DNA from 3 places in the Exiguobacterium sp. s70 genome. Region 2 is predicted to be linked to each of the others. Evidence: predicted binding sites of a transcription regulator. Region 2 holds the regulator's gene; each other region holds the start of a gene.
What was found. Region 2 encodes LexA, which represses DNA repair genes until DNA is damaged. Its sites were predicted from a motif close to CGAACATATGTTCG; they were not measured.

Region 1 (8,053 bases), on a different contig from region 2:
GGTCGACGTACTGTTTGCCGGCATCGGCCGTCTCGAACTTCGCTGTCCGTTTCGCATCAGCGACAATCTTCCAGTTGTCATCCGCTTTGTATTCGAGCTTGCCTGAGACGATATAGTCCGAGATGACGTTCCGTGTCTCATACGCCGAACGATAGACGATGTTCTTCCCGCCACCGAGACCTGGGAACGATGTCGAGCCAGCCCGATAGTTGTTCGTCGCGACGAGGAACTCTTGGTCGAGTGTGATCGGCTTGCCGTTGTACTTCACGTTCTTGATGCGGTTTGCATCTTTGTTTTCCGGAATCAATTTCCCGCCCGCATCGAACTTGGCTGGACCCGTCACGTCAATCTCATACGTGAGGCCGTCAAGGATATCGAAGTTGTAGCTGCGGAACTCCAAGTTGAGCAATTCATCGTTCATATCCGACACTTGTTTGTACGCCCCAGCTGACATCTCGAGCCAGTCCATCACGTCCGCGCCTGTCACTTTGACGACTTCGAGCGTGTTCGGGAAGACGTATAGGTCGGCCACGTTTTTCAATGCGATTGAGCCTTTCGGGATGTTCGTGTAATAGCTGGCGTCTGTCAACTGACGGTTACCGGCTTTGAATGGTGCCCCTGCTGAAAGGATCGGGAGCTCTTTATACGCCGCGAGCTCTGGGTTCGTCGCGAGTTCTTTCTCGACGTACCATTTCTGCGCGTTCGTCACGAACTGGACCGACGCGTCGTCACGGACGAGCGCGAAGTAGCTTTGGATGTCGTCTTGAATCTCACCGACCGGGCGGTTGATGTATTCAATCGTCGCCTTATGGTCCGCGTCGATGAGCGAGGCGATCGTCGGGTCGACCGGTGTGTCCGCCTTGACTGTATCGAGTTTCGCGTTCGCGTCGAGCACGTTCCACTTGCCGTCGACGAGCTCGAGGTCGAGGTCGATGACACCGAGGTCTTTCCCTTGGTTGTTCGCCATGACGACCGGCTTGCCGTTGATTGTCCCTTTGTTCATATCCACATTCGGGAATGAAGTGAACATGCCATTCGCGTCTGGGAAACGCCCGTGCTGGTGACCGGTCATGACCATGTCGAGCCCTTCGATTTTCGTGAGCGCGTAGCCGACGTTCTCTTCCCCATCTGACTGTTCTTCCGCAAGTGCCGCACTTTCCCCGATCCCTGAGTGCGCGAGCGCGACGACGACGTCCGCACCTTGCTCTTTCAATTTGGCGACGGCCGCTTTTGCTGCCGGTACCATATCATCTGCCGTCACCTTGCCTTGGAGGTTCCCTGAATCCCACGACATGATTTTTGGCGGCACGACACCGAAGACGCCGACTTTGATTGTATGTGTCTCGCCGTCCCCGTCGACGACTTGGCGTTCAATGATTTGGACTTCTTGTCCGTCTTCATTGTATTTCGAGACGATCGGCTCACCTGACAAGTCCTTCACGTTCGAGTTGACGAAGCGAAGCTTGCCTTTCGACCCTTGCATCGCGTCATACAAGAACTGAAGCCCAAAGTTAAACTCGTGGTTCCCGAGTGTGACGGCGTCGAACTCGAGCGCCGACATCGCTTGATACATCGGATGCTCGAACGCGCCTGGTGCTTTTTGGTGTTGCTCGCGGACGTAATCCCCGAACGGCGTCCCTTGAAGCGTATCCCCGTTATCGAATAGGAACGTGTTCGGCTTTCCGGCGTCCGTGCGATGTTGCTGAATCAACGTCGCGACTTTCGTCAACCCGATCGTGTTATCGATTTTGTCCTGGAAGTAATCGTAGTTCGTGATGTTCGTATGTAGGTCGGTCGTCTCCAAGAAGCGCAGTTTGACGACGTCCTCGTCTTCCGCTGCCGCGTGTTGGAGCGGGATAAGTGTTGGGACGATGAGCGACGTAGCAATGGCCATCTTCGTAAATTTAGACATGATTTTTCTCCCCATTCATGTGGTGTGCATTGCGGACTAAATATACCATAGCCGGACTCTCAATTTAATGAATCTAACGCCCTATTTCCTTTAAAATTTGGTAAAGAAAGGTCTAGTCTCAGACGACTTTCCGAGAACATGGAAAAGGTCCGAATCAGTATGATGGAACCGAACAGACGACTTCGCTTCACGAGATTTTTTTGGTCGAACTTGTACAGAGGCTAGACTTCGCACAAGCAGTTCGTTAGACCTAAAAAACCATCCCCGACGCGTATCGGGGATGGTCATATCGTCACGAACGGATGCGAATCGAGATCGGTCCGTCGTTGTCGCCTTCCGGCCGCGGGAAGCGGACGTGGAGCGGATAGTCGTGTTTCGGCAAGATTGGCTCGGCGAGCACGGCATCGGCTCGGCCGACGACCTCGTCTCGCTGTATCAACTCGAGTGGGAGGCGCGGGATTTGGAGCGCCTGCTCGGAATAGCCGTTCCGGACGAGGAGTGAGGCGCCGATTTCCGTGTCGGTCACGTCGAGATGGACGAGCAACAAATCGAACTGGCCTTCGGCGACCGGACGGCTGAGGACGTTCATCCGCTTCAGGCGATGCCACGCCACGTCAGGGAACGCGTCCCGTTCGGCGTCGGAGATATCTTGGAGCGGTGCCGTCGGGTTCATTTGGAAGGCGAGTTGGAGCGACTCGGTGTCGAGTTCGTCGACATCGGTGAACAGTTCCTCCTCGAAAAAGTCGAGATAGACGGGCTTACTCGTCATCGCCTCAAACGACGGCAAGTCCATCCGGCTGAGCATCTTCTGGCCGAGCGGTTCGCGGCGTTCGTTCAACAAGAGCACCGGGATCTCGTCGAGCGAGAACACGGTCGCGACCGTGTTGCGGAACAAGGCGACCACGGACAGACCGCCCGGGTTCTTCGTCGCACTGAGCAGTTCAATCGACAACTGGTTGTCCGCGAGCGGCGGCAGCGTCGTCGCATGATAACGGAACACGTACTCATCTTCTTTCGAGATGTCCATCCCTTCATCGAACACGAGGCGGAGCGCCCGCTCGTCGTCTTGGCGGATGATCGTCTCGACTTTTTTTCGTTTCAACAGTCCGAACATGTCACAGCCCCTCCTCTTCCCGTTGCGCAAAGTATAGATCAAGCTGGCACAGTTGAATCGTCACGTCGCGGGCGATATCGAGATACGTCTCTTGGAAAATCTCGAGCCCTTCCTTGCCGAACTGACGACTCGGGTCTTCCTGGCCGTAGCTGCGGAGTCCGATGCCCTCTTTCAAGGCGTTCATCGTCGTCAAATGGTTCGTCCAGCGGATATCAAGGTGGCTGAGCAGTTGTTGCCGCGCGAAGGCGATGACTTCCGGGTAGCCCTCGATGCGCTCTTGCGCCGTCGCGACGATGCCGTCGATCCATGGTGCGAGTTCTCGTTTCAACTCTTCTTTGTCTCCGACCGTGTCGTCCCATGTCGGCGCCTGTTGCGTCAAATAGACATAGTCCTCGATGAGCGCCTCGGTCGCCCACTCTTCCGGGACGAGCTCAGCGTCGATATGACGGTCGAGCGTCTCGTTGAGCGCGAGGCGCATCATGGCGAGCACGTTGTTCAAGATGGCTGTCGCATTGGCATCGACCGCCTCATCGCGAATCGAGTAGATGATGCGGCGCTGTTCGTTCAAGACGTCGTCGAGTTTGAACATGTAGTCGCGAACCGATACGCCGACGCCTTCGATCGTCGTCTGGGCGTATTCGATGATGTCGCCTGCTTCCTTATGGCGAATCTCCCCGTGCTCGTCCGGCTTCAGTTTGTGCTCGACACGTTTCAACCGCTCGGCGGCATATCGTTTGACGAGGTCGTCCTCGAGTGAGACGAAGAAACGTGACATACCTGGGTCGCCTTGGCGTCCCGACCGTCCGCGGAGCTGATTGTCGACGCGGAGCGACTCGTGTCGTTCCGTCCCGATGACATACAAGCCGCCGCGTTCGCGCGCCGTCTCGTCTAAGACGATGTCGGTCCCGCGTCCGGCCATGTTCGTCGCAATCGTCACGTGTCCGAGCCGTCCCGCCTCGGCGATAATCTCGGCTTCTTGGGCGACCGTCTTCGCGTTCAACAGCTCATGCGTGATGCCCTGTCGCTCGAGCTGTTCGCTCACCGCTTCGGATTGAGCGATTGATGTCGTCCCGATCAGAATCGGTTGCCCCGTCGCGTGGATGGCCGCCACCTCTTGGCCGACCGCCGCATATTTATGGGCGATCGTGTCAAAGACGCGGTCCGGCAAGTCTTCACGCAGACGCGGCCGGTTCGTCGGCACTTGGACGACATCCATCTGATACGTCTTCATGAACTCTTCGCGTGACGTCTGGGCCGTCCCGGTCATGCCGCCGAGGAGCGGATACATCCGGAAGTAGTGTTGAATCGTGATCTCGGCCGTCGTCTTGTTCTCTTCGGTGATGTCGAGCTGTTCTTTCGCCTCGAGCGCCTGATGGAGGCCTTCCGACAGGCTGCGTCCTTCCATGACCCGGCCCGTGAACAAATCGATCAACTCGATCTTGCCTTCTTGGACGATATAGTCGACGTCCCGCTCGAACAATACGTTCGCCCGGAGCGCCTGCATCATGTAGTGATAGAGGACGTGGTGCTCAGCAGAAAACAAGTTGTCGACCGAGAACAACGCTTCAATCTTCTCGATGCCCTTATCCGAGAACATGACGGCGCGCGCCTCGAGGTCGACCGTATAGTCGTCTTCCGTCAATTGACCGAACACGGTTTGGGCGAGCCGCTTCAGGCGGACATGTGACTCATCCTTCTGGGCGATGATGAGCGGTGTCTTCGCCTCGTCAATCAAGACGCTGTCGACTTCATCGAGCAAGGCGAAATGGAACGGACGCTGTACCCGTTCTTCCGGCGAGCCGACCAAGTGGTCCCGAAGATAGTCGAACCCGAACTCGGTCCCGACCCCGTATGTAATGTCGGCCGCATACGCCGCTTGTTTGTCAGGGAGCTCCATCTCCGGCACGTTCAACCCGACCGTAAGCCCGAGGAACGTGTGAATCTTGCCGATTTGTTCGGCGTCACGTTGCGCCAAATAATCGTTCACTGTGATGACATGGACGCCTTTTCCTTCGAGTGCTTTGACGAATGCCGGTAATGCCGCGACGAGCGTCTTCCCTTCCCCGGTCGGCATCTCGGCAATGTTCCCTTCAAGTAGCGCAAGGCCGCCGATAAGCTGGACGTCATAGTGACGGAGCCCAATCGTCCGGACGGATGCCTCGCGGACGAGAGCGAACCCTTCCTCCGTGATGGCGCGGACGTCCGCACCGTCCGTGAGCCGCTGTTTCAGTTCGAGCGCGTACTGGCGAAGCGCCTCATCGTCTAAAGCGCGCATCGTTTCCTCGTACGCGTTGATGCGTTCGACTTGTTTCTTATAGGTTTTCAATCGTCGTGCCTGATCATTGGTCAATTGCTTCACAAAATCAATCACAGGATAGCCTCCATCGTCCGAAACCATATTTGTCTAGCTACCCTCTCATTATAACGGATTTTGTTTCCGACTCGTTTTTTTATTTTGGTAAATCCCAGAAAGTTGGAATTTCACTATTCATTACACCCTTTTTTTACTATTTTAAAAATTTCTTTTCATTTTTCTATTTGAGACGGCGTGAGACCGTGATACGATGAAAAAAAACAGAACGTTTGTTCGTAAAAAGGAGAGGTGGCTATGCGACGTCGGATTTTTTGTATCGACAGCGTCTCGTTCTATGCCAGTTGCGAGTGCGCCGCCCGCAAGTTAAACCCGTACAAGACGAAACTCGTCGTCTTATCAAACCTCCAAGACCACGGCGCCCTCGTCCTCGCCGCGACGCCGCCGATGAAGCAGCTCGGCATCAAGACCGGCTCTAGACGGTTCCACATCGACCGGTTGCCGTGGCACGAGCGGCGGCACGTCATCTACGCCGAGGCCCGGATGAGCCATTATTTGAACGTATCCGTGCAAATCGTCCACATCTTGCATCAGTTCGCACCCCCGGAGGCAATCCGCGTCTACTCGGTCGACGAGACGCTCGTCGACTTGACGGGGACGGAGCGGCTGTTCGGGAACGATGCGCACGTCGCCCGCCTCATCCGCTCGACCGTCTTCCGCTATACCGGCATCCCGGTCACGATCGGCATCGGTCCGAACAACGTCCTCGCCAAGCTCGTCCTCGACCTTCATGGGAAGAAGACGGGTGTCGCCAGCTGTTTCCTCCACGACGTCGAACGATTAATTCACCCGGCCCCGATCGGCAAGATGTGGGGCGTCGGTGCGAAGATGGAAGTCCATCTCCGGCGGCTCGGCATCGACACGATCGGCGACCTCGCCCGCTATCCGCTCGAGACGCTCCATGAAAAGTTCGGCGTCATCGGCGCCGAGCTGTGGCATCACGCCTGGGGCATCGATGAGTCGCCGACAATCCTCCCGCCAAGCTCTTTGTTCGGCGCGAAGCGGCAGCGGCCCCGGACGATCGGCCACGGCATCACGCTCATGAAAGACTATACGACGTACGCGGCCATCCGGCTCGTCCTACAGGCCATCGCCGTCGAGGTCGGGATGCGGACGCGACAGGCTGGTCTCGTCGGCGGCAGCGTCCATCTCGGCGTTCGCTACACCCGGACGAGCGAGCGGCGCGGCTTCAGCAAACAAAAAAAGCTCGCCCGCTTCACAGCGGACGAGCGCGAGTTCTTGCCGGTGTTGTTGACGCTTTTCCTCGACGCCTGGGACGAGACGGAGGCAGTCCGTTACGTCTCGGTCGCCCTCGGCAAGCTCGAGCCAAGGAGCGACCATGTCCAACTCTCCTTCTTCGAGGATGAGTGGGCCCGGGCGCGCCGGTTCGACTTCCTCGATCTCGTCGATAGCTTGAACGTCCGCTTCGGACGCGGCACGATCCGCCCAGCATCGAGTTTATTGAAAGACAGTCCGCTCCGGACGCGACAACGCCTCATCGGCGGACATAAACAAGGAGGTGAATCGTCATGAGCCAGACCCGCTACAAAGACCGCGGTGAATTGAAATGGATTCCGTTCCTCATGCCCGAGCACGTGGCGCTCCTGAAGAAATATTACGCCCACGTCCAAAAGATTGAGCTGCCCGACTTGGATGAGCAATTGCTCTACTTGTGGCAGACCGAGCTCGAACGCGCCATCCGTGAAGGTGACGCCGTTGAGCTGACGCTGTTCGACAACGGTATGACCCATACGGTGCGCGGCTACGTTCATGCCATCTATTATGCGGAGCGTGAAGTCGAGCTGTTCGACACGGACGTGCGCCGCATCCCGTTCGGTCAAATTCTGTCTGTCCGTTAAGACGCGTCAATCGCTTCCTGCGTCGTCTCAAACGTGTCGACGTACTCGAGCACGCCGTAATGCGTGAGTGTCTGGCGCACCGGTGTCGACAAGTGCGCAAAGACGACACGACGGTCGGCCGCTTTCAATTCCCGCACGACGCGGCGAATCTCTTCGACGGCCGTCACATCGATGACCGGACAACGGTGGAAGTTGAAGATGAACACGTCAGGCTCGTCATGGATATGATGCAACACATGCTCGAACATCTCAATCGCCCCGAAGAAGAGCGGTCCTTCGACGCTGAAGACGACCTGTCCGTCGCGCGTCACGTACCGTTCCGTCTGTTCGCGGACGTCAATCGTATCGGCCATCCGTTTCGCGAACAAGGCGAGTGCACAGATGACCCCGACCTCGACGGCGACGACGAGGTCGACGAACACAGTCAGCCCGAGCGTGACGAGCAAAACGAGCGACTCGGCCGACCGATGTTTGAGCATCTCGAAGACGTGGTGCCGCTCCGACATATTCCAAGCGACGCGCATCAAGATTGGGGCGAGTGCGGCCAATGGGACATAGCTCGCGAGCGGTGCCAACACGAGCACGGCGAGGAGCACCGTCAACCCGTGGATGACGCCGGAGCGGCGGCTGACGGCCCCTGCTTGAATGTTCGTCGCCGTCCGGGCGATGGCGCCGGTCGCCGGAATCCCGCCGAAGAACGGGACGACGACGTTGGCGAGCCCTTGCCCGAACAGTTCCTTGTCCGGGTTCATCTTCGTACCGGCCATGCCGTCCGCGACCGCACCCGACAATAGCGA
Region 2 (8,053 bases):
TTAGCGATTGCGTTCAATACTTCACCGCTCGTTTGACGTGTTGCTTTCTTCGAACCGATTTCGAACGTCGGCAGCTCGCTGTCCCAACCTTCTGGGAGCTCGTTGTTCACTGCACGCTCGAACTGGGCACCGAGTTCAGGGTGTGCTGACTTGTAAGCTTCAACGAGTTCGTTCCAGTCCGCTTCATGCTTCGCGCCTGGCTCAACGACTTTATCGTTGAACAAGTCGTATACTTCGTTCGGTACGTAGAAGTTTTCGCCTTCCCACTTGTAGAACTGCTTCGTGAGCTCGATTTCAGCTTCGCCGAGTGGCGCGCCGTGTGAGGCCGATTTCCCTGACTTGTTCGGTGAACCGAAACCGATGACCGTCTTCACTTCGATGAGGGTCGGTTTCGACGTTTCCGCTTTCGCTTCGTCGATTGCTTTCGCGATTGTATCGATGTCCGTGCCATCTTCAACGCGAATCACTTGCCAGCCGTAAGCGTTGAAACGATCTTCGACACTTTCTGAGAACGACTTGTGAAGGTCGCCATCGAGTGAGATGTCGTTTGAATCATAAAGGACGACGAGCTTTCCGAGTTTCAAGTGACCAGCGAGTGAGGCAGCTTCTGCCGACACGCCTTCCATCAAGTCACCGTCTCCGCAAATCCCGTATGTGAAGTGGTCAACCACTTTGAACTCATCACGGTTGTAAGTCGCTTCCAAATGCTTTTCAGCCATCGCCATACCGACTGCCATGGCAATCCCTTGGCCAAGCGGTCCAGTCGTCGCGTCGACACCAGCCGTGTGACGGTACTCTGGGTGTCCAGGCGTCTTCGAATCCATTTGACGGAACGATTTGAGGTCGTCGAGTGAAAGGTCGTAACCAGATAAGTGAAGAAGCGAGTACAAGAGCATCGAACCGTGTCCCGCTGAAAGAACGAACCGATCGCGGTTGAACCAGTTCGGGTTTTTCGGGTTGTGACGCATCTTATCCGTCCAAAGTGTGAACGCCATCGGAGCCGCACCCATCGGCATCCCCGGGTGACCAGAGTTCGCTTTTTGGACCGCATCAATCGAGAGCGTCCGAATCGAGTTAATCGCTAATAATTCTTTAGTAGTTGTTTCCACTAATTTCATCCTCTCTGTTGTTACAAAGTTTCTACCCGTCATATTTTAGCATACTCATTCGTGTGTCACAACTAATTAATTAGTATAACACATTGAATGGAATCGTTTACTTCCTTTCGTCCAAAATCAGTCCAATAAGTCCCCCTGATCCCCGTTCGCGTATAACAAACATGCACACCCTATATGAAATAGGATGTGCATTCGTGGTCACTCCGAGCGATGTCGTTTCTGCTCGTCTTTCAATTTTTCAGGCGTTACATCGTTCCCGTCCGGATCGACGACCTTCATCCCCATCATTTGTGATTTGAATGATTGGCGGAACGCTTGCAAATATTGTTGGCGCAGCGCTTGCTGCTCGTCCATCTCTTCTGATGACAGTCCATCTGTCTTGGCTTTGTTGGCGAGAAAATTGATTCGCTCCAACTGTTCAGGTGCTAGCATCAGGCTCGCCCCCTCTCTACTGAATTTGTTCTTCTACTGTACAAAATCAGCGAGCAGGAATCAAGTTTCTGGCACTGATACGTGCTCCAAATAACGACGGTTCACGGTCGCTTTCGACACCTCATAGCCAAAACCACGTAGCGTGGCGGCAATTTCAGCGAACGTCAGTCCGCGCTCGCGCAGTTGGACGATCTCTTCGATCGGGACTTCGATTCGGCTCCGACCGCCTTGATCGTGATGTTGGATGTTGCGGTGCGGGTTGAACCCGTTCGCGACCGCCCGACGCATGCCGCGTGAGATTTTCGCATTATGGATTTTACGCTGGTACTCCTCGACGACACTGACGATTTCAAGCACCATCTTCTCGGCATCCGAGACGACGTATTCATCGGACGATTGCATCGTCAACAAGCGGACGTTATGTTTCATGAGCGTATGCAAGATGGCGATTTTCGCGTTCCCTCGTCCGAGGCGGCTGTCATCGCTCACGAGCACGGCATCGAGATTAGACGTCGAGACGTGCTCCAACAAATCGAGCAACCCCGTCCGATTGACCTCATACCCACTCTCTTGCTCACTGATCACATCGACGATTTCGGCGTCAAGACGTTTCGCCATCCGCGTCAGTTCGTCCGCTTGGCGACCGAGTGACGTCTCTTGCGTGGACTTGTTCGTCGACACGCGACAATAAATGACGACTCGCATCCCGTCACTTCCTTTCTTTCCATTCGCCCTCTACGATACACAGGTTCGGGGGCTGTTCGCAATCAGAAAAGATTATTCGGCGGCGAACCACGTCGTCTTGTCGTCTTCTTTCTCAGCGCGTTCGGCGAGAAGCTGTGCCTCGAGCGACTCGGCCTCCGTCAAGGCGACTTCTTCTTCGACGCTATGCTCGATCACCGGTTCGGTCGCGACGACATCGACGTCGTGGCGCATCTCCCCGACCATATAAAACGCGAACATTCCAAGTGCCAACATGCCGACTAAAATGATTCCATTGATTGTGTCTCTCATAACGATTACCTCCTGGGAATAAGAATACACGTTCTCGAGAACGTCTGTTCGTTTATCTGTTCTCATCATAAAACAAGAACTTCTGTTCGGTCAAGTAGAAAAAAACGAACGAATGTTTGTGCGCTCATGTGTTCTTGTGTTAAACTAAACCCATAAAGAATAGGATGCGTTCGCAGGTTATTCGACATAATCGAGGTGAAATCCATTGAAAAAAATGTCAGCAAGACAACAACAGATTCTTGATTTTATAAAAGCCGAGGTCCGGGCGAAAGGGTATCCACCTTCCGTTCGTGAAATCGGAGAGGCAGTCGGACTCGCATCGAGCTCGACCGTCCACGGCCACTTGGACCGTCTAGAGAAGCGTGGATTGATTCGACGTGACAAGACGAAGCCACGTGCCATCGAAATTTTAGATGAAGAGATGTCAGTCGTGGAAGACCATGATGCCGTCATGTACGTGCCGGTCATCGGGAAAGTCACGGCCGGTACGCCAATCACGGCAATCGAGAACGTGGAAGAGCACTTCCCGCTCCCGGCCCACGTCGTCGGTTCCGACAACGTCTACATGCTCTCGGTATCGGGAGACTCGATGATTAACGCCGGCATCTTGGATGGGGACCGTGTCCTCGTCCGCCAACAGAACACGGCCGACAATGGAGAGATTGTCGTCGCCATGACGGATGAAGGCGAAGCGACAGTGAAGCGGATTTATAAAGAAGCTTCGAAAGTCCGTCTTCAACCGGAGAACGACGAACTCGAAGCGATGTATTTCGATAACGTGTCGATTTTAGGGAAGGTCATCGGTGTATACCGTACGATTCACTAATGGCGAGTGGCAAGACACATACCCGTACGAATCTCGTGGCAATCGGTGCTCTTGCGATTGCCACGCCTTTTATTGACATCGATATTCCGACAGTGTTCCTATTCGGCGCCCTAATCGGGACGTTCTGGCTCTCCCCGGACCTTGACTTAAAGTCGGACGCCTATTATCGATGGGGACCACTCCGAGGCTTTTGGCTCCCTTACGTGAAGATTATGCCCCATCGGTCGTTATTCTCGCATCTGCCGCTCTTGAGTGATTTGATCCGGGTCATCTATCTAGGCTTCCCGCTCACGCTTTTGCTCACGTTCACGCCGTATGAGGAAGCTGCCAGATCGTGGCTCGACCTGAACGGGGCCGCCTGTTTCTTCGGACTCGTCTTCGCGACGACGTTACATACGACGCTCGATTATGCGTCGACGTTCTTCAAACGTGCCTTTTAAGCCAAACATTTATGCTATGCACCTAAAAGGGCAACCCGTCTACTAGACTGGGTTGCCCTTTTTAAGCGTCTGAAGATATTAACGGATTAATCATATTCGATAATTCGGATTCCTTCCGACTCAGAAGGTGCTTCAAAAAACGAAGTGACATGATCGAACACTTCTTTTGTGTCAAATGCTGCCCGTTCAGGCATTTCTGTCCGCCTTTTAGCAATTCGTCTCATACACTGCTCGTCGCTAAGATTCAGATAAATCAATTGATGGTCTGCCCCAACCTTGTTCGCTATGGCAAGAAACCATTGACGTAGACCGATTGTGTTGGCAGGGAAGTCCATCACGACATTTGTCCCTACTTCAAGCATACGCTGGACAGTTGTTTCTACGATTGGTTTGAGCAGTTCAGAGTGTCGTCTGTAATCTTCGAACGTATGAATCTGATTAGGATAAAGTGCCTGTAACCACTCATCCTCGGACAACCGTACCGCATGCTTTTCGAGCTCGAGTCGCTTGGATACCGTTGATTTCCCTGCCCCCATCTTCCCACAAAGAAAAAATAATGTTCCTTTTTCCATCATGATCATCTCTCCTGTCCACACAGATGTGGGTGCTGACATCATATTGTTTCGCAAAGTATGATTCAATCATCGCGTTTATACAACATGATGTGATTCTCAGCGACTTCGCGTCCATTGACCAGCAAAACGACACGATGCTCACCCGGATAATGTCGGCGCGTCGTCAAATCTGCCCAACTGTGCATCCTGTTCGCGACCAGTCGCGCACCCCCGGCGACGATTTTATTCGCTAGCAGAAATGCCTTACGACTCGCTTTCCCGTTCGCTTTTATGAAATCGATGGCGTATTCGACCCGAATATAGGCGGCATCGCCTGGACGAATCGACACATCGTATTGAATCTCGCACGCCTCCCCTATGCTGAGCACGTTCGGATGTATCGAAATCGATGCGTTGACGGTCAAATCCGTTTCTTGCGTATAACCGAACAGCGTTAAGCCGTCAGGATGTGCGGATTTGATCAATGTTCGGCACGCATGTCTGATGACCCAATCGGTATGAGGATGTTCGCCTTGCCATCGACGCGAGACTTCGAGCACGGCTTCCGGGTGATCTTTCGAGATATCGTTGAGATTGTTGGCGACACTTTTCCTTACATATAATGATGGGTCTTCTTTCAATAACTCTAAAACCGCAAACACGGGAGCCGGATTTTCTCTGAACATCGGTAATGACTCCGCCCACGGAAGACGAGGACGACAGCCTTCACTTGCCAATCTTCGCACATGCTCATTCGGATGCTTGGCCCATGCCATCATGCGATCCATTACTCGCGTCGAATCACGAAGCAGAAAAGGTCTGATTGCGAATTCAGAAGACGATTTCTGCGTGAAGAGTTCGAGTGCTGACATCGAGCGTTCCCAATGTTCTTCCGCCTGTCCATACACTTCTACGAAGTCGGGAAAGAATAAATATGGAAAGCCGACACAATCGTCTGCAATTTCAACCAATACATCTATAGCTGACTCATAGTTTTGAGGTAAGTACTCCCCGAGCTTTGTCGAAATACGGCGCATACGCCCTTTCAGCGCTAACGCTTCCCATGACTCATCTACAATCGATGCGACAAATGCTTGTATATCAAACGATGGGTAAACGGATTGAATACGTCGTCCAAATCCTAGCAAAAAATCCTCATGATATACCTCTTTCAACGGTGTGGCCACGTCTTCCATCTCCTTCAGTTTCGTCTAGTCCGCTCATCCAGCCATACATTCTTCCTCATTATATAGAACGATAGAAAAAGAGTCCTGAATGAGTTCTTCTTGCGAAGACTCCTTCAGGACTCTGATTGGTAGGGTTAACGTCCCCAGTTCATCTACTTAGTAGAGCGTCATGTACTGATCGCGTTCCCACTCTGTTACTTGCGTACGGAACATATCCCACTCGATTTCTTTCAACTCGAGGAAGTGTTCACCGATGTGGTCACCGAGTGAATCCATCACGACTTTATCGGCGCGAAGTACTTCGAGTGCGTCGAAGAGTGTAGCCGGAAGGTCGTCAATGCCGTTTGCAACACGCTCAGGCTTGTCCATCACGTAGATGTTGCTGTCAATCGGCTTCGGAGCTGTCATGTCTTTCTCGATTCCGTCGAGGCCAGATGCCAAGAGGGCAGACAACGCAAGGTACGGGTTCGCCGCTGGGTCAACTGAACGCACTTCGATACGCGTCGAGAGGCCACGGGCCGCAGGTACACGAACGAGTGGTGAACGGTTGCGCGCGCTCCATGCTACATAGCAAGGTGCTTCGTAACCAGGTACGAGGCGCTTGTACGAGTTGACCGTCGGGTTACAGACGGCCGTGAACGCACGAGCATGCTCGAGAATCCCTGCTGTGAAGGCGCGGGCCGTATCAGAAAGTTCCATTTCGCCGTTTGGATCGTAGAAGACGTTCGTGTCACCTTTAAAGAGCGACATGTTGGCGTGCATCCCTGAACCGTTGACACCGAAGAGTGGCTTCGGCATGAACGTCGCGTGAAGACCGTATTTCGCTGCGATCGTCTTGACAACGAGTTTGAACGTTTGGATGTTATCAGCCGTTGTGACCGCATCTGCGTATTTGAAATCGATTTCGTGCTGACCTGGTGCGACTTCGTGGTGTGATGCTTCGATTTCGAAGCCCATGTTTTCGAGCTCGATGACGATTTCTTTACGGCAGTTCTCGCCGAGGTCGACCGGTGCCAAGTCGAAGTAACCGCCTTGGTCGTTGAGTTCGAGTGTCGGTTGGCCGTTCAAGTCTTTCTTGAAGAGGAAGAACTCAGGCTCTGGTCCGACGTTGAATGCTGTGAAGCCGAGCTTTTGCATGCGCTCGAGGTTACGCTTCAAGCTACCACGCGGGTCACCACTGAACGGTGTGCCGTCCGGGTTATAAATATCACAAATCAAGCGAGCGACTTTACCGCTGCCGTCTGTCCACGGGAAGACAACCCATGTATTGAGGTCTGGATAGAGGTACATGTCTGATTCCTCGATGCGAACGAAACCTTCGATTGAAGAGCCGTCGAACATCATCTTGTTATCAAGTGCTTTGTCCAATTGGCTGATCGGTACCTCGACGTTTTTGATTGTCCCGAGGATATCCGTGAATTGAAGACGAATAAAGCGTACGTCCTCTTCTTGTGCGATCCGTTTGATGTCTTCTTTCGTGAACGTTTTTCTGGCCATGGTAAAATGTCCCCTCTCACATTGTGTAATGGTTAATGTACTGGCGTCATCGATAAAAACGTGACAGCTCACCTTGAATGAGCGACGTCTTATTGAAACGGCCAGCTTCTTGAAGCTGTGTTTTCAATAATTTGTGTAACTCTTGTTCAGAGATCTTCGGTGCTTCATCGACCGGCGCTTTTGGTGATTCCGCATCTTTGGCATCCGTGTTGTCGAGCATATGACGAATCGCCGCCAAGTTGAAGCCTTGGTCGATAAAATCCTTGATCGCGAGTAGACGTTCGACATCATTAAAGGAATAGAGCCGTCGTTTCGATTCCGTCCGACTAGGCGAAATCAGACCCTGTTCTTCATAGTACCGAATCTGCCTACCTGTCAGTTGAGTCAAATCTTGAACGATTCCTATCGGAAACAACGGGTTGGAGCGACGAAATTGATCGGCCATCTCTTACCCCTCCTTTTCTGTCTCACAATGTGAGAATAATACATGACAACTTACCTGTCAATAGATGTTAAGAAAGTTAACATGACATTTCGGTTACAACTTCTGTGAGAGTATGTCACGGTCAAATGTGACGAGCTCTTTCGTCCGCAATTGGCTCAAGGCGAGCATGAGCGCGACCTTGACGTGGGCGTACGTCAAGCCGCCTTGCACGTAGGCCGTGTAAGGAGCACGGAGCGGTCCATCGGCTGATAATTCAATCGACGAGCCTTGAATGAACGTCCCGGCCGCCATGATCACATCATCTTCATAGCCCGGCATATAGGCCGGTACCGGCAACGCATGCGCATTGACCGGTGACGCCATCTGGATGCTCTGACAGAACGCAATCATTTTATCGCGATCGCGGAACGTCACGGATTGAATCAAATCGGTCCGAGGCGTCGTGTAGTGCGGGTCGGTCTCGAAACCGAGCAATCCGAGCAGGCTCGCCGTCAAGTGCGCCCCTTTCAAGGCTTGGGCGACCGTGTGCGGCGCCATATA
Region 3 (8,053 bases), on a different contig from region 2:
CGTCGACTACGGCGCCGTCTCGGGCTGGATGGACCGGCTATCCGAGGTCGAGTGGCCGGTATATGCGCTCGTGTTCGGCGTCGTCACATTGGCGGAAGCGATTCTCTTACGTTGGAACGGGTCGATTGAAACATCACCGACGCTCATCTTGTCCAAACGAGGCCAGTTCATCGGCGGACACGTCGTCAAACGGCTTTGGTTTTTCCCGCTCGTCGTCTTTTTGCCACCGTCGTTCGGTCTCGACATGCCGGTGCCGGTCATCTTGCCGATCCCAATCGGGGTCAGCCTGTTATCGACCGGGGCCTTGCCAGGGACGCTCCTCGGTCGCCTGAGCCTGTATCGCGGCTTGCTCGCGCTCGTCGCCCTCGGTTTGTTCGGGGCGTCGTACGTCATCGACGTGCCGTATGCGGCCTATGGATTGCTCGTCGTGTTCGTCTTGTATGAGCTAGCGCTTCAAATGATCAAGCGAGAGAACCGCGGGACGACACCAGTGTTTATCAATGGCAACCGGGGCGCGGTCATCATCGACACGCTCCCGGGTTCGCCAGGTGAATCGATGCAGCTCATCCCGGGCGAGTCGATTTATAAAGTGAACGGGACGGTCATCACGGGCGGGAGCAGCTTCTATGAGGCGCTCCAGCTCCATAAGCCGTACATCAAGCTCGAGGTGCTCAACTTGAACGGAGATATCCGTTTCGTGCAACGGGCGATGTATGAGACTGACCCGCACGAGCTCGGCATCTTGTTCGTCGCCGAGCCGGCGAGTCCGCGTCTGCGGTTACGGAAATTATAAAAGGGAGCATCCTTGGCGGATGCTCCCTTTCGTGCGTTCGATTAAAGTTCAAGTTTCGATGGTTTGAAGCCCATCGTCGCTTCGACGGCGTGTTGCCAGCCTTTATACAGATTTTCGCGGTGTGCCTCGTCCATGTTCGGTTCGAACTGGTGGTCGAGTTTCCACTGCTGTTTAATCTCAGCTTGGTCTTTCCAGAACCCGACGGCGAGTCCGGCGAGGTAGGCGGCACCGAGGGCCGTCGTCTCGCTCACTTCCGGACGTTCGACCGGCACGTTCAAGATGTCCGCTTGGAACTGCATGAGGAAGTTGTTGTTGACCGCACCACCATCGACGCGGAGTGTCTTCAACTCGATGCCAGAATCTTGTTCCATCGCCGTCAAGACGTCGCGCGTCTGATAAGCGAGTGATTCGAGCGTCGCCCGGACGAAGTGTTCTTTCTCCGTACCGCGTGTGAGGCCGAAGATGGCACCGCGGACGTCCGAGTTCCAGTACGGGGCACCGAGACCGACGAAGGCAGGGACGACGTAGACGCCGTCAGTCGTTTCGACACGGTTGGCGTACTGTTCCGTATCTTTCGCCGACTTGAGCATGCGGAGTCCGTCACGGAGCCATTGGATGGCCGAACCAGCGACGAAAATCGATCCTTCGAGTGCGTATTCGACTTTGCCGCCGTAACCCCAAGCGATCGTCGTGAGCAACCCGTGGTCCGATTTAACGGCTTCTTCGCCCGTGTTCATGAGCATGAAGCAACCTGTCCCGTACGTATTTTTCCCTTCGCCAGACTCAAAGCAAGCTTGACCGAAGAGGGCAGCCTGTTGGTCACCGGCCGCACCGGCAATCGGGACTTCGAAGCCGAAGAAGTGGTATGGGATCGTGTTGGCATATACTTCACTCGACGGTTTGACTTCTGGGAGCATCGATTTTGGTACCGTCAAAATCTCGAGGAGCTCATCGTCCCACTTCTGCTCATAGATGTTGTACATGAGCGTCCGTGAGGCGTTCGAGTAATCGGTGACGTGGGCGTGACCGCCTGAGAGTTTCCAGATGAGCCATGTGTCGATTGTCCCGAAGAGGAGGTCGCCGGCTTCCGCTTTCTCGCGCGCACCTTCGACGTTGTCGAGAATCCATTTGACTTTCGTTCCTGAGAAGTAGGCGTCAATCAAGAGGCCTGTCTTGTCGCGGAACAAGTCCCCGTGTCCGGCCGCGTTCAGCTCGTCACAGATGCCAGCCGTTTGCCGCGATTGCCAGACGACCGCGTTATAGACTGGGCGTCCTGTCGACTTCTCCCAGACGACAGCCGTTTCCCGTTGGTTCGTGATTCCGATGGCCGCGATCTCTTTTGGATCGATATCAGCCGACCCGAACGCCTCGGCCATGACGGCGAGGACAGAACCCCAAATCTCGTTAGCGTTATGCTCGACCCAGCCCGGTTTCGGGAAGTATTGTTTGAACTCACGTTGCGCGACTGTGACGATTTTCCCGTCATGGTCGAAGATGATGGCCCGTGAGCTTGTCGTTCCTTGGTCAAGTGCTAAGATATAACGTTTTTCTTTCTCCATATGAGAGTGCCTCCTTAGAAATTAGAAAGATTATGGGACAAGAATGCCGTAAACCAATGCGGCGATGACCGCCCCGATGATTGGTCCGACGACCGGAATCCATGAATAGCCCCAGTCCGACGTCCCTTTGCCTTTGATTGGAAGAATCGCATGCGCAATCCGCGGCCCGAGGTCACGTGCCGGGTTGATGGCATATCCCGTTGTACCACCAAGTGAGAGACCGATCGAGACAACGAGGAAACCGACGATGAGCGGATTCAAGCCGTCCGTGAACGTGTTGGCCCCGAATGACAAAATTCCGAAGACGAGAACGAACGTACCAATGATTTCCCCGATCAAGTTGAACGGCGTGCTACGAATCCCTGGTGCGGTCGAGAAGGTGGCCAGTTTGGCACCCGGATCGTCGGTCACATCATAGTGCGGTTTGTAGTGCACGAACACGAGGACGGCCCCGATGAACGCCCCGATAAACTGTGCCAAGATGTAGGCTGGCACATCAGCCCAAGGGAATGAGCCTGCTGTCGCGAGCCCGACCGTGACGGCAGGGTTCAAGTGCGCCCCTCCGTAGATTCCGGCTGCGTATACCCCGATCATAACGGCGAAGCCCCAACCGAACGTGATGACGACCCAACCTGCGTTCTCCGCTTTCGAATGACGGAGGACGACGCCGGCGACGACACCGTTACCGAGCAAGATGAGTAGCATTGTACCAATAATTTCGCTGACGAATGCTGACATGTGATACTCCCTTCCTTCCATATTAAATTTGGCTTACCACTTCATTATATGCCCCAAATGTAAGCGTTTCAAAACCGAATATGCAAAAAAAGCCACTTTTCTTATGAAAAGTGGTTTTGATTGACAATACGCCGTTTGAAGTCGAGTCCAATCCCGACAAGAAAAGCGAGCAGGACCGCCAAACTGACGTACGCGAGCGGCGCATAGACGGCGGCACCAAGATCGAGCGCGATTGAGGTGATGACGGCCATATACAACCAGGCGAGTCGGTTAGAGATCTCTTTATCGTGATAGCGATTCGTGAGCGTGGCGCCGAACGGGGCCCCGATGAAAGCGCCGATGACCAACGCGAGCGGTGTCACGTAGTCGAGCGACAGCGATGGGAGATAACCGACGAGTCCGCCGAGCGAGATGAACAGGACGGCAGCCAGGCTCGTCCCGACCCCGCGATGTGTCGAGAAGCCGAGCCAACTGACGAGGAGCGGGACGATGATGAAACCGCCACCGATACCGAGCAGCGCCGACAACAGCCCGGCCATCATCCCGATGACGAGGGCGGCAAGCAGCGATGATTTTTTCGGCTTCTGCGGTTTAGATGTTTTCTTTAATAGCGTAACGGCAAAATAAGATAGGATAGCCAGATAAAATAGATTGAGCAACCAGTCATACGTGCCCGAGATTGAGAGGACGAGCCGGCTCGACAGCTGCGCCGTGACTGCACCGGCCAAGCCGACCGTGATGCCTGTTGACCAGGACACGTTGCCGAGCGACGTATGTTTCTTGGCGCCGGACAGGCTCGTCCCGACGACGAATAGGAGCGACGTGGCGACGGCCTCGGCCGCCGAATATCCACTAAAGAGCAACACTGGGACGATGATGACCCCGCCGCCGATGCCGAAGAAGCCGGACAAGGCGCCGACGACGGCACCGAGCGGGATAAAGAGAAGCGACCACATGACGACCAACTCGTTTCTGTTTAGATTCACTCTCCATGATAACGAAAAGCGGAACGATTTGGGAAGCGTGTCAGAAGCGAATATTTGTTCGTGTATGTGATATAATCAAGCCAATATGCAAGGTAAAGAAAGCGAGGAATATACATGGATAAGATTAGCGTTCCGTTCGACTTACATTCAGAATATAAGCCGGCCGGCGACCAACCGGAAGCGATTCGTCAGCTCGTCGAAGGAATCAATCGCGGCGACCGGTATCAGACGTTGCTCGGTGCGACCGGCACCGGGAAGACGTTCACCGTATCGAACGTCATCCAAGAAGTGAAGAAGCCGACGCTCGTCTTGGCCCACAACAAGACGCTCGCCGGACAGCTCTACTCCGAGTTCAAAGAGTTCTTCCCGAACAACGCCGTCGAATACTTCGTCAGTTATTACGACTACTATCAGCCGGAGGCGTATGTGCCGTCGACCGACACGTTCATCGAGAAAGATGCCTCGATTAACGATGAGATCGATAAACTCCGCCACTCGGCGACATCGGCCTTGTTCGAGCGGGACGACGTCATCATCGTCGCCTCCGTCTCCTGTATTTACGGTCTCGGTAACCCGGAAGAGTATAACAGTCTCGTCTTAAGTCTCCGCGTCGGCAAAGAGATGGGGCGCGACCAGATGCTCCGCAAACTGATCGACATTCAATATGAACGGAACGATATCGATTTCCAGCGCGGCCGTTTCCGTGTCCGCGGGGATGTCGTCGAGATTTTCCCGGCGTCACGTGACGAGCAGTGCTTGCGCGTTGAGTTTTTCGGTGACGAAATCGACCGCATCCGCGAGATGGACCCACTCACCGGAGAGATTATCGCCGACCGGGAGCACGTCTCGATCTTCCCGGCGTCCCACTTCGTCACTCGTGACGAGAAGTTGCAAAAAGCAATCGTCAACATCGAGGCCGAGCTCGAACAGCAGCTCGAAAAGTTCCGCGAAGAAGGCAAACTGCTTGAAGCACAGCGCCTCGAACAACGGACGAACTATGACCTCGAGATGATGCGCGAGATGGGCTACTGTTCAGGCATCGAGAACTATTCACGTCATTTGAACTTGACGGAGGCAGGGGCGACGCCGTACACGCTCATCGACTACTTCCCGAAAGACTTCTTGCTCATCGCTGATGAGTCGCACGTGACGCTCCCGCAAGTGCGCGGCATGTACAACGGCGACCAGGCCCGGAAACAAGTGCTCGTCGACCACGGTTTCCGTCTGCCTTCGGCCAAAGACAACCGACCACTCAAGTTCGACGAGTTCGAGAAGAAATTGTCGCAAGCGATCTTCATCTCGGCGACACCGGGTCCTTACGAGCTTGAACATACACCGAACATGATCGAACAGATCATTCGGCCGACGGGTCTACTCGACCCGACAATCGAGATTCATCCGATTAAAGGACAGATCGACTACTTGATGGATCAGATTCGCGACCGCATCAAACAGGACGAACGCGTCCTCGTGACGACGCTCACGAAAAAGATGGCCGAGGATTTATCGGACTATCTGCGTGAAGCGGGCATCAAGGTCAACTATATGCACTCGGAAATCAAGACGCTCGAGCGGATTGAGATTATCCGTGACCTGCGTCTCGGGAAATACGACGTCCTCGTCGGAATCAACTTACTGCGGGAAGGACTAGACATCCCGGAAGTGAGTCTCGTCACGATTCTAGACGCCGACAAGGAAGGGTTCCTCCGTTCGGACCGATCGCTCATTCAGACGATCGGGCGGGCGGCGCGGAACTCGAACGGGCACGTCATCTTGTTTGCTGATAAGATGACCGACTCGATGACGCGCGCGATTGAAGAGACCGACCGTCGTCGCTCGATTCAAGAAGCTTATAATGAAGAACACGGCATCACGCCGCAGACGATCCGCAAAGAAGTACGCGGCGTCATCCGCGCGACGGTCGACGCCGAGGAGGATGTGCTCGAATCACTCAGCTCGATGAAGCCGGCTGAACGTGAGGAAGCCATCGCCAAGCTAGAAGAAGAAATGAAACAAGCGGCCCGCGACCTCCAGTTCGAACGGGCGGCCGAATTGCGTGACTTAATCTTGGAGTTGAAGGTAGGGAATTAAATGGCTGAAAAGAAAAATGCGATCGTCATCAAAGGGGCGCGCGTCAACAACTTGAAAAACATTGATATCGATATTCCACGGGACCAGCTCGTCGTCTTGACGGGCTTGTCCGGTTCCGGTAAATCGTCACTCGCGTTCGACACCATCTACGCCGAGGGGCAGCGCCGTTACGTCGAGAGTTTATCGGCCTACGCCCGCCAGTTCCTCGGACAGATGGACAAGCCAGACGTCGATACGATTGAAGGGCTGAGCCCGGCCATCTCGATCGATCAGAAGACGACGAGCCGTAACCCGCGCTCGACCGTCGGGACGGTGACGGAAATCTATGACTACTTGCGTCTTTTGTTCGCCCGCATCGGGAAACCGGTCTGTCCGCGTCACGGTATCGAAATCTCGAGCCAGACGATTTCACAGATGGTCGACCAAGTGATGGAGCTGCCGGAGAAGACGCGCCTGCAAATCCTGGCGCCAATCGTCTCGGGCCGCAAAGGGACGCACGTCAAAGTGTTCGACTCGCTCAAAAAGGAAGGGTTCGTCCGCGTCCGTGTCAATGGCGAGACGATTGAACTGACCGATGAGATCGAGCTCGATAAGAATAAGAAACATTCAATCGAAGTCGTCGTTGACCGTCTCGTCGTTCGCGCTGACGTCGAAGGTCGTCTTGCTGACTCGCTCGAGACGGCGCTTCGCCTTGCCGACGGTCGGGCCATCATCGATAAGATGGACGGCACCGAGCTCCTGTTCAGCGAACATCACGCTTGTCCGATTTGTGGGTTCTCGATCGGCGAACTTGAGCCGCGCATGTTCTCGTTCAACTCACCGTTCGGCGCCTGTCCGACGTGTGACGGGCTCGGTACGAAACTCGACGTCGACCCGGAACTCGTCATCCCAGACCCATCGAAGACGCTGAAGGAAGGCGCAATCGTCGCTTGGCAGCCGACGAGTTCGCAGTATTATCCGCAACTGCTCGCCTCGATGTGTAAACACTTCGACATCGACATGGATGTGCCGTTCGAACGCCTGTCCAAGCGGGACCAAGACCTCGTCTTGCACGGAACGGATGAAGAGTCGTTCTTGTTCCGTTATGAGAACGATTTCGGACAAGTCCGGACGAACACGATCTTCTTCGAAGGGGTGCTCCGTAACATCGAGCGCCGCTATAAAGAGACGACGTCCGATTATATCCGTGAACAGATGGAGACGTACATGGCGACCCACGCCTGTCCGACATGTAGCGGCTACCGTTTGAAAGAAGAGACGCTCGCCGTCAAAATCACGGGTCACCATATCGGCCAAGTGACGAACTTGTCGGTCGTCAACGCCATCGACTTGTTCGATTCAATCATGACGGAACTGAGCGAGAAAGATATCGCCATCGCCCGTCTCATCTTGCAAGAGATTTGCGAGCGGCTCAGCTTCTTGAACAACGTCGGTCTCGACTATTTGACGCTCTCTCGCGCCGCCGGGACACTCTCGGGCGGGGAAGCACAGCGGATTCGTCTCGCCACGCAAATCGGTTCGCGGCTCACGGGCGTGCTATACGTCCTCGATGAACCGTCAATCGGGTTGCACCAACGAGACAACGACCGCTTGATTGCGACGCTCAAACAGATGCGCGATATCGGCAACACGCTCATCGTCGTCGAGCACGACGAGGATACGATGATGGCAGCCGATTATTTGATCGACATCGGACCGGGCGCCGGCGAACACGGTGGAGAAGTCATCGCCGCCGGGACGCCGAAGCAGCTCATGAAGAACCGAAAGTCGCTCACGGGCCAATATCTGTCCGGTAAGAAGTTCATCCCGCTCCCGGCCGAACGCAAAGTGCCGGACGAGCGCTTCTTGAAAATCTTGAAGGCGGAAGAGAACAACTTGAAAGGGGT

Region 1: a site for LexA is predicted at 5,603-5,616, ahead of KNP84_RS01845 (Y-family DNA polymerase). Genes of this name have one in related genera too.
Region 3: a site for LexA is predicted at 4,124-4,137, ahead of uvrB (excinuclease ABC subunit UvrB). Genes of this name have one in related genera too.

What each region holds. Positions count from the first base shown of each region.
Region 1 is NZ_JACSLV010000001.1:361,753-369,805, forward strand. Features, by position in the region: gene KNP84_RS01830 (bifunctional 2',3'-cyclic-nucleotide 2'-phosphodiesterase/3'-nucleotidase) at 1-1,912, opposite strand, end outside; gene KNP84_RS01835 (SLAP domain-containing protein) at 2,205-3,026, opposite strand; gene secA2 (accessory Sec system translocase SecA2) at 3,028-5,397, opposite strand; gene KNP84_RS01845 (Y-family DNA polymerase) at 5,635-6,930, shown strand; gene KNP84_RS01850 (YolD-like family protein) at 6,927-7,256, shown strand; gene KNP84_RS01855 (SulP family inorganic anion transporter) at 7,253-8,053, opposite strand, start outside.
Region 2 is NZ_JACSLV010000004.1:41,958-50,010, reverse strand. Features, by position in the region: gene tkt (transketolase) at 1-1,118, opposite strand, end outside; gene KNP84_RS10475 (DUF896 domain-containing protein) at 1,317-1,550, opposite strand; gene KNP84_RS10470 (YneB family resolvase-like protein) at 1,611-2,255, opposite strand; gene KNP84_RS10465 (hypothetical protein) at 2,328-2,564, opposite strand; gene lexA (transcriptional repressor LexA) at 2,770-3,390, shown strand; gene KNP84_RS10455 (metal-binding protein) at 3,390-3,830, shown strand; gene KNP84_RS10450 (P-loop nucleotide/nucleoside kinase family protein) at 3,917-4,405, opposite strand; gene KNP84_RS10445 (DNA alkylation repair protein) at 4,468-5,571, opposite strand; gene glnA (type I glutamate--ammonia ligase) at 5,728-7,068, opposite strand; gene KNP84_RS10435 (MerR family transcriptional regulator) at 7,115-7,513, opposite strand; gene KNP84_RS10430 (methionine gamma-lyase family protein) at 7,607-8,053, opposite strand, start outside.
Region 3 is NZ_JACSLV010000001.1:410,489-418,541, reverse strand. Features, by position in the region: gene KNP84_RS02100 (PDZ domain-containing protein) at 1-793, shown strand, start outside; gene glpK (glycerol kinase GlpK) at 835-2,352, opposite strand; gene KNP84_RS02090 (MIP/aquaporin family protein) at 2,383-3,090, opposite strand; gene KNP84_RS02085 (sulfite exporter TauE/SafE family protein) at 3,192-4,046, opposite strand; gene uvrB (excinuclease ABC subunit UvrB) at 4,191-6,167, shown strand; gene uvrA (excinuclease ABC subunit UvrA) at 6,168-8,053, shown strand, end outside.